2 linked regions of the Starkeya sp. ORNL1 genome follow. The main gene of each other region encodes a partner of the protein of the gene in region 2 in a complex. Links are inferred from orthologs where the notes say so. Each region holds a gene or a part of one and is shown on either strand. Other genes may lie near its edges.

Evidence for each region. Proteins that work in one complex are often made in the same cells at the same time.
Region 1: rplC (region 2) and rpmE share a complex: the UniProt entries of both Bacillus subtilis proteins name them as parts of the 50S ribosomal subunit. The link is inferred for Starkeya sp. ORNL1 from one-to-one orthologs.

The regions. Positions count from the first base shown.
Region 1 is NZ_CP048834.1:5,155,028-5,159,939, forward strand. What follows is about bases 2,075-4,912. They hold rpmE (50S ribosomal protein L31), read left to right. Parts: upstream 2,075-3,300; coding sequence 3,301-3,525; downstream 3,526-4,912. Other genes in these bases: G3545_RS24320 (ABC transporter transmembrane domain-containing protein), read right to left, coding at 2,075-3,108; G3545_RS24330 (TIGR00282 family metallophosphoesterase), read right to left, coding at 3,857-4,672; G3545_RS24335 (5-formyltetrahydrofolate cyclo-ligase), read right to left, coding at 4,672-4,912. Outside these bases: G3545_RS24305 (peptidoglycan -binding protein), read left to right, coding at 1-85; G3545_RS24310 (GNAT family N-acetyltransferase), read left to right, coding at 100-585; G3545_RS24315 (hypothetical protein), read left to right, coding at 588-1,214; more of G3545_RS24320, read right to left, coding at 1,339-2,074. UniProt on the Bacillus subtilis protein: While neither of the L31 paralogs is essential, this protein does not seem to function as the main L31 protein.
Region 2 is NZ_CP048834.1:959,859-963,851, forward strand. What follows is about bases 1,069-3,993. They hold rplC (50S ribosomal protein L3), read right to left. Parts: upstream 2,945-3,993; coding sequence 2,192-2,944; downstream 1,069-2,191. Other genes in these bases: rplB (50S ribosomal protein L2), read right to left, coding at 1,069-1,253; G3545_RS04765 (50S ribosomal protein L23), read right to left, coding at 1,279-1,575; rplD (50S ribosomal protein L4), read right to left, coding at 1,572-2,192; rpsJ (30S ribosomal protein S10), read right to left, coding at 2,966-3,274; tuf (elongation factor Tu), read right to left, coding at 3,402-3,993. In the rest of the region: rplV (50S ribosomal protein L22), read right to left, coding at 1-112; rpsS (30S ribosomal protein S19), read right to left, coding at 124-402; more of rplB, read right to left, coding at 420-1,068. UniProt on the Bacillus subtilis protein: One of the primary rRNA binding proteins, it binds directly near the 3'-end of the 23S rRNA, where it nucleates assembly of the 50S subunit.

The sequences.
Region 1 (4,912 bases), 4.2 Mb from region 2 along the record:
CGAATATCAGCCGCTCGACACCGCCGACACGGATGAGGCCCGCGCCCGCAACCGCCGCATCGAGCTGAAGCTGACCGAGCGCTGAGCGTGGGGCCGATCATGGCAGCGACCCCGGTTGAGCTGCGGCCATTCACTGACGCGCATCTTCCGGAGCTGGCCGATCTCTGGGTCGAGAGCTGGCGAGAGGCGATGCCGGAGATTGATTTCGAGGCCCGGCGTGCCTGGTTCATCGACCATTTCGCCGCGCTGATCGAAGCCGGCGCCATGGTCGAGCTTGCCTTGGCGACGGAGGACGGCGCGCTTGCCGGCTTCGTCACCATCGATCCGGCGAACGGCTATGTCGACCAACTCGCCGTGCATCCCGGCCAATGGGGCCATGGGGTGGCGGAGGCGCTGATCTATTACGCGGCGGCGCAGGCTGGCCGGCCGATCACGCTGGAGGTCAATGAGGAGAACCTCCGGGCGGTACGCTTCTACGGCAAGATCGGCTTCAACGTGACTGGGCGCGGTGCCAACCCGCTCTCCGGCAGGCCGACCTTGCAGATGGAATGGCGGCCCGATTTCCTGGTGATGGAGCGCGGGTAGACGTGCGCAAGCCCGGCAGCGTGAAGGGGCTTGAGGAGTTGGGGCGGGTGCGGCTGTCGCCTTCCTTCTTCCTGCGCGATTTCCTGCATTCCGAGATCGCCAATTTCCACGGGCTGCCGAATGTCCCCGACGACCCGGACCTTGCCATCGCCGCGGGCAGGCGGCTGTGCGCGGATTTGCTGGAGCCGTTGCAGGCGCGGTTCGGCCGCCTCTCGATCCGCTCGGCCTACCGTTCTCCGGAGGTGAACCGGTTCGGCAACGAGCAGGGCTATAATTGCGCGGTGAACGAGGCGAATTATGCCGGCCACATCTGGGACCGGCGCGACGCCGAAGGCTGCATGGGCGCCACCGCCTGCATCATCGTCAATGCCTTCATCCCCTATTACGAGGCGACCGGCCGCTGGGAGGCGATGGCGTGGTGGGTGCACGACCATCTGCCTTATGCGGCGATGGAATTCTTCCCGCGCTACGCCGCCTTCAACCTCACCTGGCACGAGCGACCACGGCGGGCCATCCGTAGCTGGATCCCGCCGCGGCGTGGCATGCTGACGAAGCCGGGAATGCCGAACCAGGAGGGGCGGCACGAGGCGGAGTATGGGAAATTCCTTTCCTCCCTCGGCCAACAATAGACGTCATCCCGGACGGCCGGAACGGCCGAGCCGGGATCGCGCAAACGCCCTTCACCTTCGTGCGATCCCGGCTCTCCGCTTCGCTGCGGCCGGGATGACGCTGTTTGCTCGGAAGAGGCAGGATTTACGCCGCCTGCCCGCCAAATTGCAGCGCCGCCAGGCGCGCATAGAGGCCGCCGCGGGCCACAAGCGCGGCGTGGGTGCCTTCCTCGACGATGCGGCCTTGCTCCATCACCAATATGCGGTCGGCGGAGAGCACTGTGGCCAGCCGGTGGGCGATGACCAGCGTGGTGCGGCCCTGCATCGAACGGTCGAGCGCCTTCTGCACCAGGGTCTCGCTCTCGGCGTCGAGCGCCGAGGTGGCCTCGTCCAGCAGCAGGATCGGGGCGCGGCGCAGGATGGCCCGTGCGATGGCGATGCGCTGGCGCTGGCCGCCGGAGAGCGTCACCCCGCGCTCGCCGACCGCGCTTTCCCATCGCTCCGGCAACCGGGCGACGAATTCATCGACCAGCGCAAGCCGGCCGGCTTCCTCGACTTCGGTGTCGGTGGCGTCGGGCCGGCCGAGGCGGATATTCTCGCGGATCGAGGTGGCGAAGATGGCGACATCCTGCGGCACCAGCGCGATGCGGGCACGGACCTCGTGCGGATCGGCCTGCGCGATATCGACGCCATCGACCAGCACCCGGCCCGACGAGGGGTCGTAGAAGCGCAGCAGCAGCTGGAACAGCGTGCTCTTGCCGGCGCCCGAGGGACCGACCACGGCAATGCGCTCGCCGGGCTTCACCTCCAGCGAAACGTCATGGAGGGCCGAAATGTCCGGGCGGGTCGGATAGGCGAAGGAGACCGCCTCGAAGCGGACGTCGCCGCGTGGCGGGGCGGGGAGGGGGCGCGGATCGCCAGGCGCCGCGACGTCGGGCTCCACCGCCAGCAATTCGGCGATGCGCTCGGTGGCGCCGGCGGCCTGCGAAATCTCGCCCCACACCTCGCCGAGCTGGCCGAGCCCGCTCGCCGCCAGCACCGCATAGAGCACGAATTGGGAGAGCGTGCCGGCCGACATGGTGCCGGCCAGCACCGCATTGGCGCCGGCCCAGAGGATGCCGACCACACTGCCGAACACCAGGAACAAGCCGATGGCGGTGAGCATGGAACGCGCCCGGATGGCGCGGGTGGCGGCGTCGTAGGACTTTTCCACAGCGTCGGAGAACAGGGCGTCGGCGGCCCGTTCCGCCGTGTTGGCCTGCAATGAGCGCACCGCGCCGACCGCCTCGGCGGCATAGGCGGAGGCTTCCGCCAGCGTGTCCTGCGAGGCGCGCGAGCGTTTGCGCACGCCGCGCCCGGAGCCGAGCAGCACGGCGACGATGGCCGGGATGAGGATGAGCAGGATCGCCGAGAGCCACGGGCTGGTGATCACCATCATCACCGCGGCGCCAAAGAACAGCACGATGTTGCGCAGCGCGATCGAGGCGGAGGCGCCGACCGTGGACTTGATCTGGGTGGTGTCGGCGGTGAGCCGCGAGATCAGTTCGCCGGAACGGGCGGTGTCGTAGAAGCGCCCGTCAAGCTCGAGCAAATGCGAGAACACGGCCGCGCGCAAATCCGCGACGATCCGCTCGCCAAGCGTCATCACCAGGAAATAGCGCGCGCCGGATGCGGCGGCGAGCACGCCGACCACCGCGACCAGCACGGCGAAATAGCGGTCGACATAGCCGGCATGATTGGCGTCGAAGCCGAAATCGATCATCCGCCGCACCGCCACCGGCATGATCAGCGTGGCGATGGCGGCAATGACGAGCGCGCCGACCGCGGCAATGGCGCGGCCGCGATAGCGTTTCACATGCGGCCACAACGCCCAGAGCGGCCTGAGGCGCTGGCGGGCGGGCTTCGGAGCAGTCATCTCGGGCGCCGCGGTGGACGCTGCGGAGGTAGACGCTGTCGACATGGACGCAGCTTGGCTTGGCAGTTCGGCTTGTGTCACGCTCGCGTCTCAGTTATAGACCCGCGCGGATTTCCGGCAGGATCGTTTTGAAGATCGCCGCGCGGTTCCCGGTTTTCCGGGTCCGGCCACGCGGCGGCGAGGATGCAACCAATGAAGAGCAACATCCATCCCGACTACCACTTCGTAAAGGTGGTGATGACGGACGGCACCGAGTACACGACCCGCACGACCTGGGGCAAGGAGGGCGACACCCTTCAGCTCGATATCGATTCGACCTCGCACCCGGCCTGGACCGGCGGCTCGCAGCAGCTGCTCGACCGTGGCGGTCGCGTCTCGAAGTTCCAGAAGAAGTTCGCGGGCTTCCTCAAGTCCTGAACGGACGGGCTTCGCGTCGGCAAGCGCCGGCTCGGGCGAGAGGATATTCCGACGGTTCAAAGCCTCCGTGCCTGCGGCGCGGGGGCTTTTCGTTTTGGAACGATTCCAGCGACGTCGTGCCGCAGAGTATCCGGTGCGTCAGCACGCGGCGGGAAATCCAGATTCGGCCCTCATCCCCGGATTTGATCCGGGGATCCAGCCCTTCCGCATGCGCCCGGTCGAAGTCTGGGTCCCCGGCAAAGCCGAGGCTGTTGCCTCGGCGTCTCGAAAGACGGCGACCGCAGGTCGCCTTTGCCCGGGATGAGGAGCCAGGGGTGGTTTGCGTTGCGCCTCACCAGAAGTCCGGCACCGCCTCGTTGAGCGCGCCGCCGATCCGCACCGGGGCGCAGCGCACAGCGCGGCCAGCGGCGTCGGTCTCCACCGCGAGGCCGGCCAGCGTGCCGGGCCCGGTCGCCGGCTCGAAGCGGGACGAGCCGATCTTGCGGGTGAAGCGCCGCAGCGGCTCTTCCTTGTCCATGCCGATCACGCCGTCATAGGCGCCGCACATGCCGACATCGGTCTGGTAGGCGGTGCCGCCCGGCAGGATCCGGTGGTCGGCGGTCGGCACATGGGTGTGGGTGCCGACGACGATGCTGGCCCGCCCGTCGCACCAATGGCCGAAGGCCTGCTTCTCGCTGGTCACTTCGGCATGGAAATCTACGAGGATGGCGTCCGCCGCCATGCCCAGCGGGCAGGCGTCCAGCTCGCGGTCGATGCCGGCGAACGGATCGTCGAGCTGGTCCATGAAGACCCGGCCCATCATGTTCACCACCAGCACCTGCGCGCCGTTCTGTGCTTCGATCAGCGCGGCGCCGCGTCCCGGCGTGCCGGCCGGGAAATTGGCGGGGCGGACCAGGCGCGGTGCGCGCTCGATGAAGACGAGGGCCTCGCGCTGGTCCCAGGCATGGTTGCCGAGCGTCACCGCGTCGGCGCCGGCGGCGAGCAGTTCGTCATAGATGGCCTCGGTGATGCCGAAGCCGCCGGCGGAGTTCTCGCCGTTCACCACCACGAAATCGAGCGCCCAGCGCGCGCGCAGGGCGGGCAGGTGCTCATTCACCATCTGGCGTCCGACACGGCCGACCACGTCGCCGAGGAACAGGATCCGCATCAGGGAGCCCCTGCGATGCGGATGAGGCCGGCGTCGGTGGCGATGGCGTCGAGCCGTTCGTCATGGGGCTCGGCCGGCAAAGCCGGCAATTGCTGGATGGCGAAGGCATAGCCGAGCGCCTCGATCCGCCGGCGCTGGCGCAGTTCGGCGAGCGTGCGGTCGTAGAAACCGGCGCCATAGCCGAGCCGGTGGCCGCTGGCGTCGAACGCCGCGAGCGGCACCACCAGCACATCCGGCTCG
Region 2 (3,993 bases):
CGCGGATCAGACCCGCGACGAGGTTGAGCTTCTGGGGGCTGACGCGAAGATTGCGAGCAACCGCCTTGGCTTCCGTATCCGCGAGCGCGCGCGGACGAGCTGCCTTACCCATGACTCTGACCTCTACTTGCGCTTGGCTTTCTTGTCCGCCGCGTGCCCGTAATAGGTACGGGTCGGGGCGAACTCGCCGAACTTGTGGCCGACCATGTCCTCGTTCACCGAGACCGGGACATGCTTGTTGCCGTTATAGACGCCGAACGTGATACCCACGAACTGCGGCAGGATCGTTGAGCGACGGCTCCAGATCTTGACCACGTCGTGACGCGTCGACGAGCGAGCGGCTTCCGCCTTCTTGAGGAGGTAGCCGTCGACGAACGGACCTTTCCAGACCGAACGAGACATTCTTCAGGTTCCCTCGCTCACTTCTTGCGGGCGTGACGGCTGGACACGATGAACTTACCGGTCGACTTGTTCTTCCGGGTCTTCTTGCCCTTGGTGGGGAAACCCCACGGGGTGACCGGATGACGGCCGCCCGAAGTGCGGCCTTCGCCGCCGCCGTGCGGATGGTCAACCGGGTTCATCGTGACGCCGCGGTTGTGCGGCTTGCGGCCAAGCCAGCGTTGACGGCCGGCCTTGCCAAGATTGATGTTCATGTGGTCGGGGTTCGAGACCGCGCCCACCGTGCCGAAGCACTCGCCATGCACCAGGCGCTGCTCGCCCGAGTTCAGGCGAACGATGACGTAGCCCTGGTCGCGGCCCACGATCTGCGCATAGGAGCCGGCAGAGCGAGCGATCTGCCCACCCTTGCCGATCTTCATCTCGACATTGTGGACGATGGTGCCGACCGGCAGGTTGCCGAGCGGAGCCGCATTGCCGGGCTTCACGTCGACGCTCTTGCCGGCGATCACCTGATCACCCACCGCGAGACGCTGCGGCGCGAGAATGTAGGCCAGCTCGCCGTCCTGGTACTTCAGGAGCGCGATGAAGGCGGTGCGGTTCGGATCATATTCGATCCGCTCCACCACGGCCGGCATGTCACGCTTGGCGCGCTTGAAGTCGACCAGGCGATAAGCCTGCTTGTGCCCACCGCCGCGGAAACGGACGGTGATGCGACCATGATTGTTGCGGCCGCCGGCCGAACTCTTGCCTTCGGTCAGCGTCTTGACCGGCTTGCCCTTGTAGAGGGCCGAGCGGTCGACGATGACGAGCTGGCGAAGGCTCGGCGTTACCGGCTTGAAGGTTTTGAGCGCCATTGTCTGCGTTCCCCTAATGCCCGGCTCACAGACCCGTCGTGATGTCGATGGTGTGGCCCTCGACGAGGGTCACGACCGCCTTCTTCACGTCGTTCTGTACGCCCTTGCGGCCCTTGAAGAACTTCGTCTTCCCCTTGCGGACCAGCGTGTTGACGCTCTTCACCTTGACGTCGAAGAGCTTCTCGACCGCCTCCTTGATCTGCGGCTTGGTAGCCGTCAGAGCAACCTTGAAGACGACCTGGTTGTGCTCGGACGCGGTCGTGGCCTTCTCGGTGATCACCGGGGACACGATCACGTCGTAGTGGCGCGGATCGATGCTCATTTGAAGCGCGCCTCCAGCGCATCGACAGCCGCCTTCGTCAGGACCAGGGTCTGACGGCGCAGGATGTCGTAGACGTTGATGCCCTGGACGGGCAGCACGTCGAAATGGCCGATATTGCGCGAGGCGAGGCCGAAATTAGCATCCACCTCGGCGCCCGAAATCACGAGCGCGTTCGACAGGCCGAGACCCGCCAGCCGCTCCTTGAGCAGCTTGGTCTTCGGCTCGGCGAGCACCGCCTCGTCGAGGACGACGATCTGCTGATCCTTCGCCTTCACCGAGAGCGCATGCTTCAGAGCGAGCGCACGGACCTTCTTGGGAAGGTCGGACGCGTGGCTGCGCTGCACCGGACCGAATGCCCGACCGCCGCCGCGGAACTGCGGAGCGGAAGCCGCACCGTGGCGAGCGCCGCCGGTGCCCTTCTGCTTGTACATCTTCCGCTTGGTGCGGTTGATGTCGGCGCGCGACAGCGTCTGATGCGTGCCGGCCTGGCGACGCGAGAGCTGCCACACCACGCAGCGGTGCAGGATGTCCTGGCGCGGCTCGAGGCCGAAGATCGCGTCGGACACGGTGACGGAGCCGGCGTCGGCACCTTCGAGAGTTTTGACCGCCAATTCCATCACACCGTCTCCTCGGCGCTGGCCTCGGCCGCGGGAGCGGCATCAGTCTGCGCATCAGCCGTCTCGGCCTCGGAGCCCGGGAGCCGGAACTTGCCCGGCTTCGGCGCTTCGGCCGGCAGCTTCTTCTTCACCGCGTCGGCGACCAGGATCCAGCCGCCCTTGTGGCCAGGAACCGCGCCCTCGACCGCGATCAGACCGCGCTCGACATCGGTCAGCACGACCTTGAGGTTCTGGGTGGTCACCGTCTCGACGCCCATGTGACCGGGCATCTTCTTGTTCTTGAAGGTCTTGCCCGGGTCCTGACGGCCACCGGTCGAACCGATCGAACGGTGCGAGACCGACACGCCGTGGGTGGCGCGCAGGCCGCCGAAATTATGGCGCTTCATGCCGCCGGCAAAACCCTTACCGGTCGAGGTACCGGTGACGTCCACGAACTGGCCGACCACGAAATGATCGACGGTCAGTTCGGCGCCGACCGGGATCAGCCCCTCTTCCTCGACGCGGAACTCCGCGAGCTTGCGCTTCGGCTCCACCTTCGCCACGGCGAAGTGGCCGCGCATGGCGCGCGGGGTGTTCTGCGGCTTCGCCTTCCCGACGCCGAGCTGAACGGCGACATAGCCGTTCTGATCCAGCGTGCGGTGAGCAACCACCTGGCAATTATCGACTTTCAGCACAGTGACCGGAACATGTTCACCTGCATCGGTAAAGATGCGGGTCATGCCGACCTTCTGGGCGATGACGCCTGACCGCATGGCCGTGTCCCCTCGCCTTTCTCAGAGCTTGATCTCGACGTCGACGCCGGCGGCGAGGTCGAGCTTCATCAGCGCGTCCACGGTCTGCGGCGTCGGGTCGACGATGTCCAGGAGGCGCTTATGGGTGCGCATCTCGAACTGTTCACGGGATTTCTTGTCGACGTGCGGCGAGCGGTTGACGGTGAACCTCTCGATCCGGGTCGGCAGCGGAATCGGACCGCGAACCTGCGCACCAGTGCGCTTCGCGGTGTTGACGATCTCGCGGGTCGAAGCGTCCAAGATTCGATGGTCGAACGCTTTGAGGCGGATCCGGATGTTCTGGCCGTTCATTTACTTCAGGCTCCCAGAGGGCTCGCCACTGCTTGGGCTATATTCGTTTGGCTCGTCATTCGGCTCGACTGTCGAGCTCAACGAAGTGGGGCGCGCCGGCGGACCGGGGCGCCCCGGTAGTAATCGCTCACTCGATAATGCTGGCGACGACGCCGGCACCGACGGTGCGGCCGCCTTCGCGGATGGCGAAGCGCAGCTTCTCTTCCATCGCGATCGGCACGATCAGCGCAACGTCGACCGTCACGTTGTCGCCCGGCATCACCATCTCGGTGCCTTCCGGCAGCGTCACGATACCGGTCACGTCCGTGGTCCGGAAGTAGAACTGCGGACGGTAGTTGGTGAAGAACGGGGTGTGACGACCGCCTTCTTCCTTGGTCAGGATGTACGCCTCGGCCTTGAACTTGGTGTGCGGCTTCACCGAACCCGGCTTGCACACAACCTGGCCGCGCTCGACGTCCTCGCGCTTGGTGCCGCGCAGCAGCACGCCGACATTGTCGCCGGCCTGGCCCTGGTCCAACAGCTTGCGGAACATCTCGATGCCGGTCACCGTGGTCTTCACCGTCGGACGGATGCCGACGATCTCGACTTCCTCGCCGACCTTCACGATGCCGCGCTCGACGCGACCGGTCACCACCGTGCCGCGGCCCGAGATCGAGAACACGTCCTCGATCGGCATCAGGAACGGCTGGTCGATCGGACGCTCCGGCTGCGGGATGTAG